4 regions of the Pseudomonas sp. A39 genome follow, and region 2 is predicted to be linked to each of the others. Evidence: predicted binding sites of a transcription regulator. Region 2 holds the regulator's gene; each other region holds the start of a gene.
What was found. The regulator FliA, encoded in region 2, starts transcription of late flagellar genes. The targets are predictions, from matches to a motif close to CTAAAGTTTNNNNNNNNNNNGCCGNTAA.
Positions count from the first base shown of each region.

Region 1: AC3ZU9_RS29115 (methyl-accepting chemotaxis protein) is a predicted target of FliA. The motif match lies at 2,395-2,422, and genes of this name have one in related genera.
Region 3: motA (flagellar motor stator protein MotA) is a predicted target of FliA. The motif match lies at 1,767-1,794, and genes of this name have one in related genera.
Region 4: AC3ZU9_RS28730 (methyl-accepting chemotaxis protein) is a predicted target of FliA. The motif match lies at 1,863-1,890, and genes of this name have one in related genera.

Region 1 covers NZ_JBYVMD010000067.1:5,553-9,644, forward strand. The annotation lists partial or broken gene AC3ZU9_RS29105 (methyl-accepting chemotaxis protein) at 1-775, opposite strand, end outside; gene AC3ZU9_RS29110 (Na+/H+ antiporter family protein) at 1,005-2,324, shown strand; gene AC3ZU9_RS29115 (methyl-accepting chemotaxis protein) at 2,455-4,092, shown strand, end outside.
Region 2 covers NZ_JBYVMD010000003.1:136,104-140,195, forward strand. The annotation lists gene AC3ZU9_RS03475 (protein phosphatase CheZ) at 1-505, opposite strand, end outside; gene AC3ZU9_RS03480 (chemotaxis response regulator CheY) at 524-898, opposite strand; gene fliA (RNA polymerase sigma factor FliA) at 1,066-1,806, opposite strand; gene fleN (flagellar synthesis regulator FleN) at 1,803-2,636, opposite strand; gene flhF (flagellar biosynthesis GTPase FlhF) at 2,742-4,058, opposite strand; gene flhA (flagellar biosynthesis protein FlhA) at 4,071-4,092, opposite strand, start outside.
Region 3 covers NZ_JBYVMD010000061.1:11,946-16,037, forward strand. The annotation lists gene motB (flagellar motor protein MotB) at 1-844, opposite strand, end outside; gene motA (flagellar motor stator protein MotA) at 848-1,699, opposite strand; gene AC3ZU9_RS28420 (HDOD domain-containing protein) at 1,866-3,401, shown strand; gene AC3ZU9_RS28425 (rhodanese-like domain-containing protein) at 3,459-4,092, shown strand, end outside.
Region 4 covers NZ_JBYVMD010000064.1:2,874-6,965, reverse strand. The annotation lists gene AC3ZU9_RS28730 (methyl-accepting chemotaxis protein) at 1-1,763, opposite strand, end outside; gene AC3ZU9_RS28725 (LysR substrate-binding domain-containing protein) at 1,941-2,861, opposite strand; gene AC3ZU9_RS28720 (NorM family multidrug efflux MATE transporter) at 3,014-4,092, shown strand, end outside.

The sequences.
Region 1 (4,092 bases), on a different contig from region 2:
CGTCATACAACTTCTGGCTGGCCTGTTGGCTCACGGCCTGCAGGCTGTTGAGGTTGATGTCCACCGACAACGAAGCGATGACGTTGCCATTGACCATCAGCGGGAAGACGATGCTGGTCATCAGCACGTTTTGCCCATCGATCTTGTAGAAGTAGGGCTCGATCACGCAGGGTTTGAGGGTCGTACGCGGGCAGGTGAACCAGGCGTTGGCCTTCTCGCCGCTGGGGCTGAGCTGGGTATTGGACATGTCGCTTTCCGGCAACGCCATCGAGGTCAGCTTGCCCGGCGTCGGTTGCGACCAGTACAGGGCGAAGCGGCCCTTGTCATTACTGCCCAGTTCGGCCTGGCCGGCGAATAACTCATCCTTGCCGTCCAGGGCGTTGGCTTCGAACACCAGGGATAAACCGAGCAAGTCCGGGTTGGCCTGCAGGGCGGCCTTGACTTGGCGGGTCAGGTCTTCACGGGTGTCGAAGGCGTCGAGGAAGCGCTTTTCAGCCTGTTCACGCAAAAACAGCACCTGGCGGGAAAAACCGTGGCCGTATTGGTAGGCGTCCATGAATTGGCGACGAATGCCCAACGCTTGCACTTCACCCTGCGCCTCGATGCGCGCCTGGGCGGCTTCATCCAGCATCTGCATGCTGGAGGCTTTGACCTGCTGAGAGCTCTGCGCCATGCGATACAACGAAAGACCCACCAGCAGGGTCACGATCCCCAGCAGGCACAGGCCGGCGAGCAGGGTGATTTTCCATTGAATAGAGAGCTGCCTAAGCGACATCGGAAATCCTTAACCTAAAATACAAACAGAGGCTCTGTATCGGCGGTTTCAGAGGTTTCTTTATTAAAACAGTCATCCTCACCACAGGTTTTTTGACATGCGGGCCCACCTGCTGCAAAGTGCGCGCCCTCTAATAAGACCTCCTTCAAGCCTGCACGCTGGCTGCCATCCGATGGCTGCCTGGGCGCGGGCATGCCTGTTTTTTATGTTTCTGCTTGAGGTAACCATGATTAACGCAGTCATTGCCGCGGTCGGCACCATGCTGGTGCTCAGCCTGTCCCGCGTGCATGTGGTCATCGCCATCATCGTCGGTGCCCTGGTCGGTGGCCTTACCGGTGGGCTGGGTATCGACGCCACGCTCAAAGCCTTCAATGGCGGCTTGGGCGGTGGTGCAACTGTGGCGTTGTCCTACGCCTTGCTCGGCGCTTTCGCCGTAGCGATTGCCAAATCCGGCCTGGCCCACGCCCTGGCCGACAAGGCGCTGCTGCTGGTCGACCGCCAGGAAGCCACCGGCGGCAGTCACGTCAAATGGCTGTTGATTGGCCTGCTGTGGGTGGTGGCGATTGCCTCGCAGAACATCCTGCCGATCCATATCGCGTTCATCCCGCTGTTAGTGCCGCCGCTGCTCTACGTGCTGACCAAGCTGCAACTGGACCGCCGCCTGATCGCCTGTGTGATGACCTTCGGCCTGATCACGCCCTACATGTTTCTGCCGGTGGGTTTCGGCAATATCTTCCTCAACCAGATACTGCTGGCCAACGTGGCCAAGAGCGGGGTGGATATCAGCCAAGTCAACGTCACTCACGCCATGAGCCTGCCGGCGCTGGGCATGGTGGTTGGCCTGCTGGTGGCGGTGTTTGTCAGCTACCGCAAAAAGCGCGTGTACGACCTGGAGAAAATCGAGCGGGTCGAACAGGTCGCGGTGCAATACAACCCACTGACCCTGCTGGTGGCCGGCGTGGCGATTGCCTCGGCGTTTATCATCCAACTGTGGCTGGACTCGATGATCATCGGCTCCCTGGCCGGGTTTTTGATCTTCTCGGTGTCGGGCATCGTGCGCTGGCGCGACACCGACGACCTGTTCACCGAAGGCATGAAGATGATGGCGATGATCGGCTTCATCATGATTGCCTCGTCGGGCTTCGCCGAAGTGCTCAAGGCCACCGGTGACGTGCGTTCGCTGGTGGAAACCTCGGCGGCGTTCATCGGCCATAGCCGTGGGGTGGGCGCGCTGCTGATGTTGCTGGTGGGTTTGCTGGTGACCATGGGCATCGGTTCGTCGTTTTCCACGGTGCCGATCCTGGCGGCGATTTTTGTGCCGCTGTGTGTGCAACTGGGCTTCAGCCCGGTGGCCATCGTGTGCATCGTCGGCACGGCGGGTGCCTTGGGCGACGCTGGCTCACCGGCCTCGGACTCCACCCTCGGCCCCACCTCCGGCCTGAACATCGACGGCCAGCACCACCACATCTGGGACACCGTGGTGCCGACGTTCCTGCACTACAACCTCCCATTGCTGGCGTTCGGCTGGCTGGCCGCAATGACCCTCTGACCCTCTGACTTGTAGTGAGCGGGCTTGTCGAATCGTCGCACCGCCCCCCAGCGCGGGGCAAGCCCGCTCACTACAGATATCTCTTGTGCGGCCGATAGCTTTTCAAGTCGCCTAATAAGAGAGAAAAGCCATGCGTCTGAGCCTCAAGGCCAAAGTCCTTTCACTCGCCGTAGTGCCGGTGTTGCTGTTCGCCGTGGTCATCAGCCTGACCACCGTCTGGATCCTGCAGGGTCAGGCGCGCAACGAGGTGGAGGAAACCCGCCAGCGCCTGCTCAACGATGCCAAGGCCACTCTGCAAAGTTATGTCGAAGTGGCCATGACCACCATCAAACCGCTCTACGACGCGGCCGCCCCCGGTGATACCGCCGCGCGTGCCGAGGTGGTCAAGCTGCTGTCCAACACCCGCTACGGCAAAGATGGCTACTTCTTCGGCTACGACTCCGAGACCATCCGCCTGTTCAAGGGCAACAGCCCCGACGGCGTCGGCAAGAGCTTCAAGGACAACCGCGACCCCAATGGCGTGTACGTCAACCGCGACCTGGTCAAGGTGGGTAAGGACGGCACCCACTACCTGCAATACAGCTCGACCCAGCCGGGGCAGACCGAACTGGTGCCGAAGATGGGCTACACCGAATACCTGCCCAAATGGGACATGGTCATTGGTACGTCGGTGAACCTGGATGGCATCGAGGCCCAGGTCGCCGTGGTCGAAGCCAAGGTTGAGAAACGCATGGAAGGCGTGCTGCTGAGCATTCTCGGCGTGGCCGTGGTGGTGCTGTTGGTGATCGCGGCCGTCGGTATGGTCATGGCCAATACCATCCTGCGCCCGCTGCACCTGATGAAAGCCAACCTCGACGATATCGCCGCCGGGGAGGGCGACCTGACCCGCCGCTTGGCCATCACCAGCCAGGATGAGCTGGGCGATCTGGCGGGCGCGTTCAACCGTTTTGTCGACAAGATCCATGGCCTGGTGCGCCAGATCACCGAGATGACCACCCAACTCACCGGCCTGGTCAGCCAGGTTTCCGACCAGGCCCAGCGCTCCGAGCAGGCCATGGAGCGCCAGCGCCACGAGACCGACCAGGTCGCCACCGCGATCAACCAGATGTCGTCCGCCGCGCAAGAAGTGGCGCGCAGTGCCCAGGGCGCTTCGGTGGCCGCCCAGCAAACCGATGCCGAAGGCCAGGCCGCCAAGCGCGTGGTAGACGGCAGCATCGCGCAGATCCATGCGCTGGTGAACGACATCCGCAGTAGCGGCGTGTCCCTCGACAGCTTGCAGCAGGACGTGTCCTCCATCGTCAGTGTGCTCAGCGTGATCCGCTCTATCGCTGAACAGACCAACCTGCTGGCGCTCAACGCCGCGATCGAGGCCGCACGGGCAGGGGAGGCCGGGCGTGGTTTTGCGGTGGTGGCGGATGAAGTGCGCGCGCTGGCCAGCCGCACGCAGACCAGCACCCAGGAAATCCAGGGCATGATCGACCGCCTGCAAAAAGGCACCGAAGCCGCTGTGGACGCCATGCGCCGCTCCAGCGATGCTGGCGACGGCACCTCGGCCAAGGCCAACGAAGCCGGGGCGTCCCTGGACACCATGGCGCAGTTGATCGGCACCATCAATTCGATGAACGCGCAGATCGCCAGCGCCGCCGAAGAGCAGACCGCCGTGGCCGAAGAGATCAATCGCAGCGTGCATCAGATCGCCGTGGCGGTGGACAGCGTCGCCGATGAGACCCAACTGGGTGCCCAGACCTCCCGCAGCCTGGCGGATCTG
Region 2 (4,092 bases):
TGTCGTTGAGGTTGCTGGAAACCGTGCGGTTTTCCTGCTCGCTGCGTGACAAGAACCCGTCGACCCGACGCGCCAACTCACGAAACTCTTCAGCCCCGACTTCGCGGCGCATGAAACGGCCCCAGTCGTGGCTCAAGGCCTGGGCCTCGGTGGCCATGCCGTTGACCAGGGGCGTGGCGTTTTCCACCAGGTCCATGGTGCGGTTGGCCGCCGCCTCAGTCAGCCTGACCACATAGGACAGGCGTTCGGTGGCATCGGTGATCTGCGAGATCTCTTCGGCCTGGGGCATATGCGGGTCAATCTGGAAATTGACGATCGCACTGTGCAGCTCGCGCGTGAGCTTGCCCACTTCCTGATACAGGCCGCGGTCACGGGTCTGATTGAGCTCATGGATTAACTGCACCGCATCGCCGAACTGGCCTTTTTCAAGGCTGTCGACCAACTGGTGAGCATGCTTTTTCAGGGTCGACTCAAAGTCTCCCTGTGACGTTTCTTTATGCTCCATAGCTCCCCCGCGATGGCATTAGCCGTGGATGCGTTCGAAGATTTTTTCGATCTTCTCTTTCAAGGCCAATGCAGTGAATGGCTTGACCACGTAACCGTTAACCCCGGCTTGGGCGGCTTCGATGATCTGTTCACGCTTGGCTTCGGCGGTCACCATCAGCACGGGAAGGCTGCGTAGTTTTTCGTCAGCGCGCACGTGGCGCAGCAAGTCGATACCGGTCATGCCCGGCATGTTCCAGTCCGTTACCAGAAAGTCGATGCTCCCGCTGTTGAGGATCGGAATCGCCGTAATGCCGTCATCCGCCTCGACCGTGTTAGTGAACCCAAGGTCACGCAACAGGTTTTTTATGATCCGCCGCATCGTTGAAAAGTCATCAACGATGAGGATTTTCATGTTCTTGTCCAATTCGACCTCCAAGCAGTCTTAAACGCGCCCAGCACCTGGACGCGCCATTTCAATCAACAGGCATTACACAAAAAGGACGCCTCGGGCACCACGGGTCGAAACCGCGAAGGCTTGCTGCCCTCGCGGTATCGTCTGCAGTGTCCCCACACTGCCTGTCAGCGCGCTCGCCACTCTCCCAAACGCCCCCGCAAGCGGGCTGCGCACTGGCTGTGCAACTGGCTGACCCGCGATTCGCTGACCCCCAGGACCTCACCGATTTCCTTGAGGTTCAGCTCTTCGTCGTAGTACAGCGCCAACACCAACCGCTCACGCTCCGGCAAATTGGCAATCGCGTCCGCCAGCGCACCCTGGAAGCGTTCATCTTCCAGGTCACGCGACGGCTCCATATGAGCACTCGCGCCATCCTCGTGCAGCCCTTCGTGCTCGCCGTCCTGCAAGAGGTCGTCGAAACTGAACAGGCGGCTGCCCAAGGTATCGTTCAAAATCCCGTAATAATCGTCGAGACTCAATTGGAGTTCGGCCGCAACTTCGTGATCTTTAGCGTCGCGACCGGTTTTTGCTTCAATTGCGCGAATTGCGTCACTGACCATGCGCGTATTGCGATGCACCGAACGTGGTGCCCAGTCACCTTTACGCACCTCGTCGAGCATCGCGCCACGGATACGAATCCCCGCATACGTCTCGAAGCTCGCCCCCTTGCTCGCGTCGTATTTGGTCGACACTTCGAGCAAACCGATCATGCCCGCCTGGATCAGGTCTTCGACCTGGACGCTGGCGGGCAGGCGTGCCAGCAAGTGATAGGCGATGCGCTTGACCAGTGGCGCGTAGCGCTCGATCAACTCACCCTGGCTGTCACGGGCCGACTTTTTGTAAGCGTTATAGCCGTTCGCTGTCATAGCACGGGTCCTGCGCTCGTCTGATGCACCAATCGCTCGACGAAAAACTCCAGATGCCCCCGAGGGTTGGCGGGCAACGGCCAGGTATCGACCTTCTGGGCAATAGCCTTGAACGCCAATGCGCATTTGGAACGAGGGAACGCTTCGTAGACTGCACGCTGCTTTTGCACAGCCTTGCGCACACACTCGTCGTAGGGAACTGCGCCGACGTATTGTAAGGCGACATCGAGGAAGCGATCCGTGACCTTGGTCAACTTGGCGAACAGGTTGCGCCCTTCCTGCGGGCTCTGGGCCATGTTGGCCAGCACGCGGAAGCGGTTCATGCCGTAGTCACGGTTAAGCAGTTTGATCAGGGCGTAGGCGTCGGTGATCGAGGTGGGTTCGTCGCAGACCACCAGCAATACTTCCTGCGCGGCGCGCACGAAGCTGACCACGGACTCGCCGATCCCGGCCGCGGTGTCGATCACCAGCACGTCGAGGTTGTCGCCGATATCACTGAAGGCCTGGATCAGCCCGGCATGCTGTGCCGGGCTCAGGTGCACCATGCTCTGGGTGCCGGAGGCGGCAGGCACGATGCGGATGCCGCCAGGGCCCTGCAGCAGCACATCGCGCAGCTCACAGCGGCCCTCGATCACATCGGCAAGGGTGTGTTTGGGCGTCAGCCCCAGCAGAACGTCGACGTTCGCCAGCCCCAGGTCAGCATCCAGCAGCATGACGCGACGGCCAAGCTCTGCCAGGGCCAGGGACAAATTCACTGACACGTTAGTTTTCCCGACGCCACCTTTGCCGCCGGTCACCGCGATCACCTGTACGGGATGCATGCTGCCCATTTTATTTCTTTACCTTGTCTTGCTTAGACGCAGGCTACATGGCTTGGCCGCGTGAATCGCTTGCAGACCATCGATGTAGGTACATTTCACGGTGTTCATCCTGACTCAACCCACCCGTTTTGCCGGGCTGTGGTAAAGGTCGGCGAACATATCGGCCATCGCTTCCTCGCTAGGCTCTTCTTGCATTTGCACGCTGACTGCGCGGCTGACCAACTGATGACGGCGCGGCAGATGCAGATCATCCGGGATCCGCGGTCCGTCGGTCAGGTAGGCGACCGGCAATTCATGACTGATGGCCAGGCTCAGCACCTCGCCCAGGCTCGCAGTTTCGTCGAGCTTGGTGAGGATGCAACCGGCCAGGCCACAACGCTTGTAACTGTGGTACGCAGCGGTAAGAACTTGTTTCTGGCTGGTGGTTGCAAGCACCAGGTAATTTTTCGACTTGATGCCGCGACCTGCCAGGCTTTCCAGTTGCATGCGCAACGCCGGGTCGCTGGCTTGCAGGCCGGCGGTATCGATCAGCACCACGCGCTTGCGCAGCAGCGGGTCGAGGGCGTTGGCCAGGGACTGGCCCGGGTCGACATGGGTCACCGATACGTTGAGGATCCGGCCCAGGGTCTTGAGCTGTTCCTGGGCGCCAATGCGGTAGCTGTCCATGCTCACCAGCGCGATATTCTGCGCGCCGTACTTGAGCACATAGCGTGCGGCCAGCTTGGCCAGGGTGGTGGTCTTGCCCATGCCGGCTGGGCCGACCATGGCAATCACACCGCCCTCTTCCAGGGGTTCGATTTCCGGGGTGGCAATCATGCGCGCCAAGTGGGCCAGCAACATGCGCCAGGCCTGGCGGGGTTCTTCGATTTCGGTGGTCAGCGCCAGCAGGTCGCGGGACAACGGGCCGGACAAGCCGATGCGTTGCAGGCGGCGCCACAGGTTGGCCTGTTGCGGCTTGCTGCCTTGCAATTGGGTCCAGGCCAGCGAGCCAAGCTGCACTTCGAGCAGTTCGCGCAGGCCGTTGAGTTCAAAGCGCATCGAGTCGAACACGCGCTGGTCGACAGCCGCAGCCGGGGCAGGCGCGGCCGGACGTGGCGGCTCTTTGAAGGTCGGCTCGACCAGCGGCTCGGCAGCGGTCAACGGCAAGCCAGCGAACAACTGGCGATTGGTGGTGGCATCGCTGTCGCCCCGCATGCTCAGCTCAGCCTGGGCCGAGACAATGCGCGAAGCGGTCTTGCGCAGCTCGTCTTCAAGCTCCATGTTCGGCACGCGTGGCGCCAGGGCCTGGGGGGTGTAATCCAGGGCAGCCGTCAGCTCGACACCGCCGGCAATACGACGGTTTCCGATAATCGCGGCGTCGGCGCCCAGCTCATCACGAACCAGTTTCATGGCCTGACGCATATCGGCGGCGAAAAAACGCTTAACTTGCATAACCCACTACCCTCAGCCGTTGGGCCCTACTGTC
Region 3 (4,092 bases), on a different contig from region 2:
GATCACCTTCAATCGCACGCTGGGCCTTTTTGGTCAGCACGACGATATCGATACGGCGGTTGATCGGGTTGAACGGGTCCTTGTGATCAAACAGCTGCGACGATGCAAACCCCACCACCCGCGCCACTTGCGGGTCCGGGTAGCTGCCGGCCACCAGCGCGCGACGTGCAGCGTTGGCACGGTTGGCCGAAAGCTCCCAGTTGCCGAAGTCGCCCTGGCCCGCATACGGCTTGGCGTCGGTGTGGCCGCTGATGCTGATCTTGTTCGGCACCGCCTTGATGGTGTCGGCCATGGCCAGCAGGATGTCTTCAAAGTACGGCTTCAGGCGCGCACTGCCGGAGTCGAACATCGGCCGGTTGGCCGCATCGGTGATCTGGATGCGCAAGCCGTCCGGGGTGATCTCGAACGAAATCTGGTCCTTGAACTTCAGCAGTTGCGGGTTTTCCTCAACCTTGGTCTGCAGTTCTTGCAGCAACAGTTCCAGCCGTTCTTGCTCGACCTGCTCCGCCATGGCCTCAACGGTATCGCGCTCGATCGGGATCTTTTCCTGAGGCGCTTCGGTTTTGACTTCCGGGTTGATAGTGCGCTCAGGCGCCAACTGCGGCGAACCGCCCAGGTCGATCACGAAGGGCGTGCCACTTTCCGAGAAACCAATGGGGTCTTTGAAGTAGCCGGCGATGGCAATCTTCTGTTCCGGCGTGGCGGTGGACATCAGCCACAGCACCAGGAAGAACGCCATCATCGCCGTCGCAAAGTCGGCGAAGGCGATTTTCCAGGCGCCACCATGGTGCCCCGCAGCGAAGCGCTTGACGCGCTTGATGATTATCGGCTGGTTGTTTTCCATGGCTTAGCGACCGCGAACCGCTTGTTCCAACTCGGCGAAGCTTGGGCGATGCTTGGGGTACAGCACTTTACGACCGAACTCCACCGCCAGCGACGGCGGCATGCCGGAAGCGGAAGCCACCAGGCTGGCCTTGATCGATTCGTACAGGTTGATTTCTTCCTTGGCGTCATGGGCCAGGGAGGTGGCCAACGGACCGAAGAAGCCGTAAGCCGCGAGAATACCGAAGAAGGTACCGACCAGTGCCGCACCGACGTGCATACCGATGGCGGCCTGGTCGCCTTCACCCAGGGAGGCCATGGTCACCACGATACCGAGTACCGCCGCGACGATACCGAAACCCGGCATACCATCAGCGATACCGGTCACGGCGTGGGACGGGTGCTCCAGCTCTTCCTTAAGGCTGAACAACTCCATGTCGAACAGGCCTTCCAGCTCATGGGGAGCCATGTTGCCGGAGGACATGATGCGCAAGTAGTCACAGATATAGGCGGTCATGCGCTCATCTTTGAGCACGGCCGGGTACTTGGCGAAAATCGGGCTGGCCGCAGCGTCCTCAATGTCACCTTCGATGGCCATCATGCCTTCGCGGCGGCTCTTGTTGAGGATCTCGTAGACCAGGCCCAACACCTCCAGATAGAAGGTGTGAGTGAAGCGTGAACCGAACATGCCCAGGGATTTCTTGACCACGTGCATCGTCATGTAGCCGGGGTTCGCCTGCAAGAATGCGCCGAATGCCGCACCACCGATGATCAGCACTTCGAAGGGCTGGATCAGCGCAGCAATTTTACCGTGGGACAGGACGTACCCACCGAGCACACTTGCGATGACGACAATGATGCCGATAATTTTAGCCATAGGAGATGAGTACTTGCGCCGTCGGGTTCATGGACATATTGGGGGGAACTGAAAACTCTTGTTCCTCTTATCGGCAAAACTGCGCCAGACTATAGCCCGTTAAGGCGAAAAGCCAGTTCGGCCCGCTCCGGGTGTGTTGACCGCAAGTGATGATCGCGCCCCAATCATGGCTAATGAAACGACAGTCCCAACTGCTAAACCTACCTCTCTCGCCGCTTGGATCAAGCGCCTGGACGATGTGCTGCTGCCTGTTCCACAGGCCAGCCACGACCGTGTGTGCAAGGGCATCCGCGACAGCCGCAGTTCATTGCGGGATATTGCCGAGCTGATGCAAGACAGCCCGGCGCTGGTGCTCAGCGTGATGCGCGAGGCCAACAGCCACACCCACGGCAGCCTGGCTGAGCCGGCAGAAAATCTCGAAGTGGCGCTTAACCGCCTGGGCCTCAAGCGCGCCGAAGAACTGCTGGCGCGCTTGCCCGCAGTGCCCGAAAACGAGATTCCCGTGGCACTGCGCCAATTGTTGCTGGTGAGCCAGCACGCTTCGCAGCAAGCCAACGGTTTGTTCGGCAGCCGCCTGGCGCGCCTGTGGCAAGACATTCACTGGGGTAGCCTGCTGTTTCTGTCGCCGCTGTGGCCGATGGCGATCGCGTACCCCAAACTCCTGGAAGAATGGGAACTGCGGGTGATCCACAAAGGCCATTCGGCCCGCGAGGTGGAACAGGCCTTATTCGGCGTGCGCCTGCTGGACCTGTGCGTCGGCCTGACCGACGCCTGGCACCTGCCGATCTGGGTATCCCAGGGCTACAAGCTGCTGTTGACCGAACAGCGTCTGCTGGTCAAGGCGCTGCATATCGCCCGCGAAGATGACTCCCTGCGCCATCAACAATTGCTCGACGCCGAACCCAACCTGCGCCGCTGGCTCAACCAGCCGGCCAATACGGTGTTGCTGGCCAACGGCCTGGCGATGTCGGCCCAGGAGTCCTGGACCTGCCCGCATACCGAGCGCTGGCAGCGCCTCACGGCGCTGTACCTGCAACAGCCGTTGGGCGAGGTGCAACAACAGGTTCACCAGCAAGCCGTCGCCAGCGCCCGCAACACGTTGATGCCTGACCTCTGGCACCCGGCGCTGTCGCTGATCTGGCCCTGGCATGTGCAGAAAATTCATCGCGGCCTGCTACCCGCGCCACCGCCCACCGCCGAGGCCCTGGCCGTGTGGCGCAAGCGCTGCACCGAGCTGCTGGTAGAGCCCAGCCGCTTTGCCAACGCCATGCACCTGACCACGTGCGCCAAGGAGGCCTTGGTGGCCAGCGGCATGCAGCGGGTCATGCTGCTGATGACCGATCGCGCGCAGAGCATGTTGCGCGTGCACCAGGTCGACGGCCTGCCGAAAGACGCAGCCAACCTGAGCCTGGACGTGGTCAACAGCACGCTGCTGCAACGCCTGCTGGAAAAGTCCGCCCAGGTGCGCCTCACACCGGACAACCATGCGCAGTTCTCGGCGCTGCTGCCGCCGATCCTGCGCCGCCTGTTTACTGGCGAACACCTGTTGCTGCGCTCCCTGAGCTGCAATGGCAAGGTGGTGATGCTGATGGTGGCCGACCAGGGTGGCGGGCCGTTCTCGGAAACCACCGTGCAGGCCTTCGGCAAAACCGCCCAATGCATCGAGAAAGCCCTGCACTGCTTTACCAACCGCAGCGCCTGATGCTTGCGCTACAATCGCGGTCCTTTAATGCCAACATTTGTGCCCAGGAGACCTCACATGCCTGACTTCTCTGGCTTGCCGCTGGTGATCGAATCCGGCGACCTGCTCGGCCGCCTGGAGGCCGAACACCTGATTCTGGTGGACCTCACCAGTGCCGCCCGCTACGCCGAAGGGCATATCCCCGGCGCGCATTTCGTTGACCCCAAGCGCACCCAGTTGGGCCAGGCGCCGGCGCCCGGTTTGCTGCCCAACAAAGCTGACCTGGAAACACTGTTCGGCGAATTGGGCCATACCCCCGACGCCACCTACGTGGTCTATGACGACGAAGGCGGCGGCTGGGCCGGGCGTTTTATCTGGATGCTCGATGTGATCGGCCACCAGAAATACCACTACCTTGACGGCGGCCTGCTGGCGTGGCTGGACGAAAAACACCCGGTCTCCACCGACGTGCCCGCGCCAGTCGGCGGCCCGGTCAGCCTGACGCTGCACGACGGCCCCACCGCCACCCGTGAATACCTGCAAAGCCGCCTGGGCGCGGCCGACCTGGGCATCTGGGACGCACGCGGCCCGCTGGAGTATTCCGGCGAGAAGGTGCTGGCGGCCAAAGGCGGGCATATCCCCGGCGCGGTGAACTTCGAATGGACGGCCGGCATGGACAAGGCACGCAACCTGCGTATCCGCCGCGACATGC
Region 4 (4,092 bases), on a different contig from region 2:
TCGATACGTGCCAACGCCGACGCCACGTCGGCGTTGCGTGACAGGCCTTCCTGCATCAGCGCGTTGCCGTGTTCCATGGTGCTGATGGCGTTGCCGGTTTCGTGCTGGATGCTCTGGATCATCCCAGAGATCTCGTCGGTGGCCTGACGGGTGCGCGAAGCCAGGTTGCGTACTTCGTCGGCGACCACGGCGAAACCCCGGCCTTGCTCACCGGCCCGGGCGGCTTCGATCGCAGCGTTGAGCGCCAGCAGGTTGGTCTGTTCGGCGATCGAGGTAATCACACCGACGATCCCACCAATTTCCTGGGAGCGTTGGCCCAGGGTGTTGATCACCGTGGCCGTGCTGTTCAACGAGGTCGCGATATGTTCGAGGGACGACGAGGCTTCTTGCATCGAGTTACGGCCGATACGGGTTTGCTGGGCGTTTTCCTGGGCCAGGCGTTCCGTGGCGCCCATGTTGTCGGCGATGTTCAGCGACGTGGCGCTGAACTCTTCTACCGCGCCGGCCATGCTGGTGATCTCGCCGGACTGCTGCTCCATGCCTTCGTAGGCACCGCCGGACAGACCGGACAATGCCTGGGCGCGGCTGTTGACCTCTTCAGCCGCCTTGCGGATATGCGAGACCATGGTCGACAGCGCTTCCCCCATCTGATTGAAGCTGCGTGCCAACTGGCCGATTTCGTCATGGCTGGACACGTTCAGACGCGCGCTCAAATCACCCGCGCCCAAGGCTTCGGCCTGGCGTACAAGGTCACTCAACGGCGCGAGTTTGCTGCGCAGCAGCCAGACCGTTGCGCCGACGGCCAGCAGCATGGCCAGCACGCTGCCGATCACCAGGCGAATGCCGACATCCCACGTCACCGAGCGAATCTCCGCTTTGGGCATGCTTGCGACCACAGCCCACGGCCCGCCTTCGAAGGGCACCGACACGCTGTAGAAGTCCTCGGTTTTATCCGCCCAGAAGCGCCCCGTACCGGGGGTCTTGGCCAGGTCCGACATCACCGGCACCGCTTGGTCCGGCGCCTGCACGCCGGCCGGTGGTACCAGCCAGCGCTTTTGCTCGTCCAGCAACGCCAGGGAACCCGTTTGGCCGATACGGAAGCGTTTCAGGTTTTCGAACTGGGCATTCTGCGCGTCGGTGTAGTCAAAACCGATGAACAGCACCGCAATGACTTTGCCGCTGGCGTCGCGCACCGGGCTGTATTGAGTCATGTAGGAGCGATCGAACAACACTGCGCGGCCGATGTAAGTCTGCCCACTGAACACACGCGAATAGGCCGGCCCATTGCGGTCAAGCACAGTGCCGATGGCGCGATTGCCGTCCTGTTTGGTCAGGGAGGTGCTGACGCGGATGAAGTCGTCGCCGCTGCGCACGAACACCGTCGCCACACCGCCGGACATCTGCTTGAACTCGTCGACTTTATCGAAGTTGTTGTTCAGCAGATCGCTGCCCAGGTACAAGCTCGGGGTCTGTACACCCGCGACGGCAACAGGTTGATCTGCCTGTACGCGCAAGCCGGCACTGAAGCGCTTCTCGAAAAGCCCCGTCAGGCGCTGTGTACTCTCACGCAAGGTGCTGTGAAACGTATTGAGCTGGTCGGCGAGCAAGCGCGCCTCGCTGGCCAAGTGTTCCTCACGGGTCGCGAGGTTGGCGGTGTCGAGCGAACGCAGGGCAAAAACAGTGCTGCCACCAATGGCAACAGCAAGGATCACAGCTAACGCGATACCAAGCTGGGAGGCAATCCGGGCGCGAGGTTGAGACATGATGGCTCCTGGCCGAGGCCAGGATCATCCTGATCTCATAGCGCTGCTCGGCAAATTATCTAGTGGGTAACGTTGGTGCACGATGGTTCCAACACACCTACTTCGGCGGGCAGAGCCAATACTTGAGCGCATCACCGGGACATCGCGCAAACGATTGCAGGAGCGGCCTGCCGGCACTCAATCGAGACGTTCGACCTCGGGCAATGCCATGGCCTTGACTTCTGCCTGGAGAAACTCCGCCAAGCGCCGCAAACGCTCGCCGCCGGGGCGGGTTTTCGGCCAGACCAGGTAGTAATTTTCGCCACTGGCCACGGCGGTTGGCCACGGCAGGCTCAACCGCCCTTGGGCCACGTCTTCGGCCACCATCAACAGGTCGCCCATGGACACGCCATAGCCCCGCGCGGCGGCGATCATGCCCAGTTCGAGCGTATCGAATACCTGCCCACCCTTGAGCGACACTTGGGATGACAACCCCATGCGCTCCAACCAATTGCGCCAGTCGCGACGGTCAGGGGTGGGGTGCAGCAATTCGGCGGTGGCCAGGCGTGCTGCATCCCAGGGCCCATCTTCCAGCAGGTTCGGCGCGCCTACCGGGATCAGCAATTCCGGAAATAGATAACTGGCCTCCCAGTCGGCCGGGAAATGCCCGTAACTCAGCAGCACCGCGCAGTCGAACGGTTCTTGGTTGAAGTCCACCTCGTCCACGCTCATCCAGGCGCTGGTCAGTTGCACCTCATTGCCCGGCTGCAGCGCCCGGAAGCGACTGAGCCGCGCCAGCAGCCAACGCATGGTCAGGGTCGACGGCGCCTTCATACGCAGGATGTCATCTTCAGCGTTCAAGGTATGACAGGCCCGTTCCAGCGCAGCAAAGCCTTCCCTCACGCCGGGCAGCAGCAGGCGCGCGGCCTCGGTGAGCTGTAAGGTGCGGCCGCTGCGCTGGAACAGGCGGCAGGCGAAATGCTCTTCCAGCGTGCGGATATGCCGGCTCACCGCACTTTGAGTAATGGACAGCTCCTCCGCTGCGCGGGTGAAGGAGTTGTGTCGAGAGGCGGCTTCAAATGCACGCAAGGCATAAAGCGGAGGAAGACGACGGGACATAGGAAAAGCTCCGACAGCGCAATGCGCAAACCCTACCAGAATCAAGCAAGCATGAGTTTTAATCATGCGAACGATCGCATTTATCCCTTTGTGCAATGCACTGAGAGCGCCGAGAATCCACCCTTCCCCCCCCCTGCGAATTTTCGAGTGTGATGATCATGCAGCATCCGGCACGTACCGAACTCTGGGCCATTCTGCGGCTGTCAGGGCCGTTGATTGCCTCACAGTTGGCGCACATGCTGATGGTGCTGACCGACACCCTGATGATGGCCCGTCTGAGCCCCGAAGCCCTGGCCGGCGGTGGGCTGGGCGCGGCGAGCTATTCGTTCGTGTCGATTTTCTGCATCGGCGTGATTGCTGCCGTCGGTACCCTGGTGGCCATCCGTCAAGGCGCGGGCGATATCGAGGGCGCCACCCGCCTGACCCAGGCCGGGCTGTGGCTGGCCTGGCTGATGGCCTTGGCGGCCGGTTTGCTGCTGTGGAACCTCAAGCCGTTGCTGCTGATGTTTGGCCAGACCGAAACCAATGTTCACTCGGCCGGGCAATTCCTGACGATCCTGCCATTCGCACTGCCCGGTTTCCTGAGCTTCATGGCCTTGCGCGGCTTCACCAGCGCAATTGGCAAAGCCAAGCCGGTGATGGTCATCAGCCTCGGCGGCGCGGTGGCCAACTACCTGCTCAACCACGCGTTGATCGAAGGCATGTTCGGCCTGCCGAAATTGGGCCTGATGGGCATCGGCCTGGTCACCGCCGTCGTCGCCAACGGCATGGCGTTGGCGCTGATGGGGTACATCCACAGGAACCGTGCCTATGCAGCCTACCCGCTCAGCACTGGCCTGCTGCGCCTCAATACCCAGTACCTGCGTGAGCTGTGGCGCCTGGGCCTGCCGATTGGCGGCACCTATGCCGTTGAAGTCGGGTTGTTTGCCTTTGCGGCGTTGTGCATGGGCACCATGGGCAGCACACAGTTGGCCGCGCATCAGGTTGCGCTGCAGATCGTCTCGGTGGCGTTCATGGTGCCGGCGGGGATGTCCTACGCGGTGACCATGCGCATCGGCCAGCATTACGGCGCCGGGCAGTTACTGCAGGCACGCCTGGCAGGGCGTGTCGGCATAGGATTTGGTGCGGCGGTGATGTTGGGATTTGCCGTGGTGTTATGGCTGTTTTCCGATCCGCTGATCGGACTGCTCATCGACCACCACGACCCGGCGTTCCATGACGTCATCGTCCT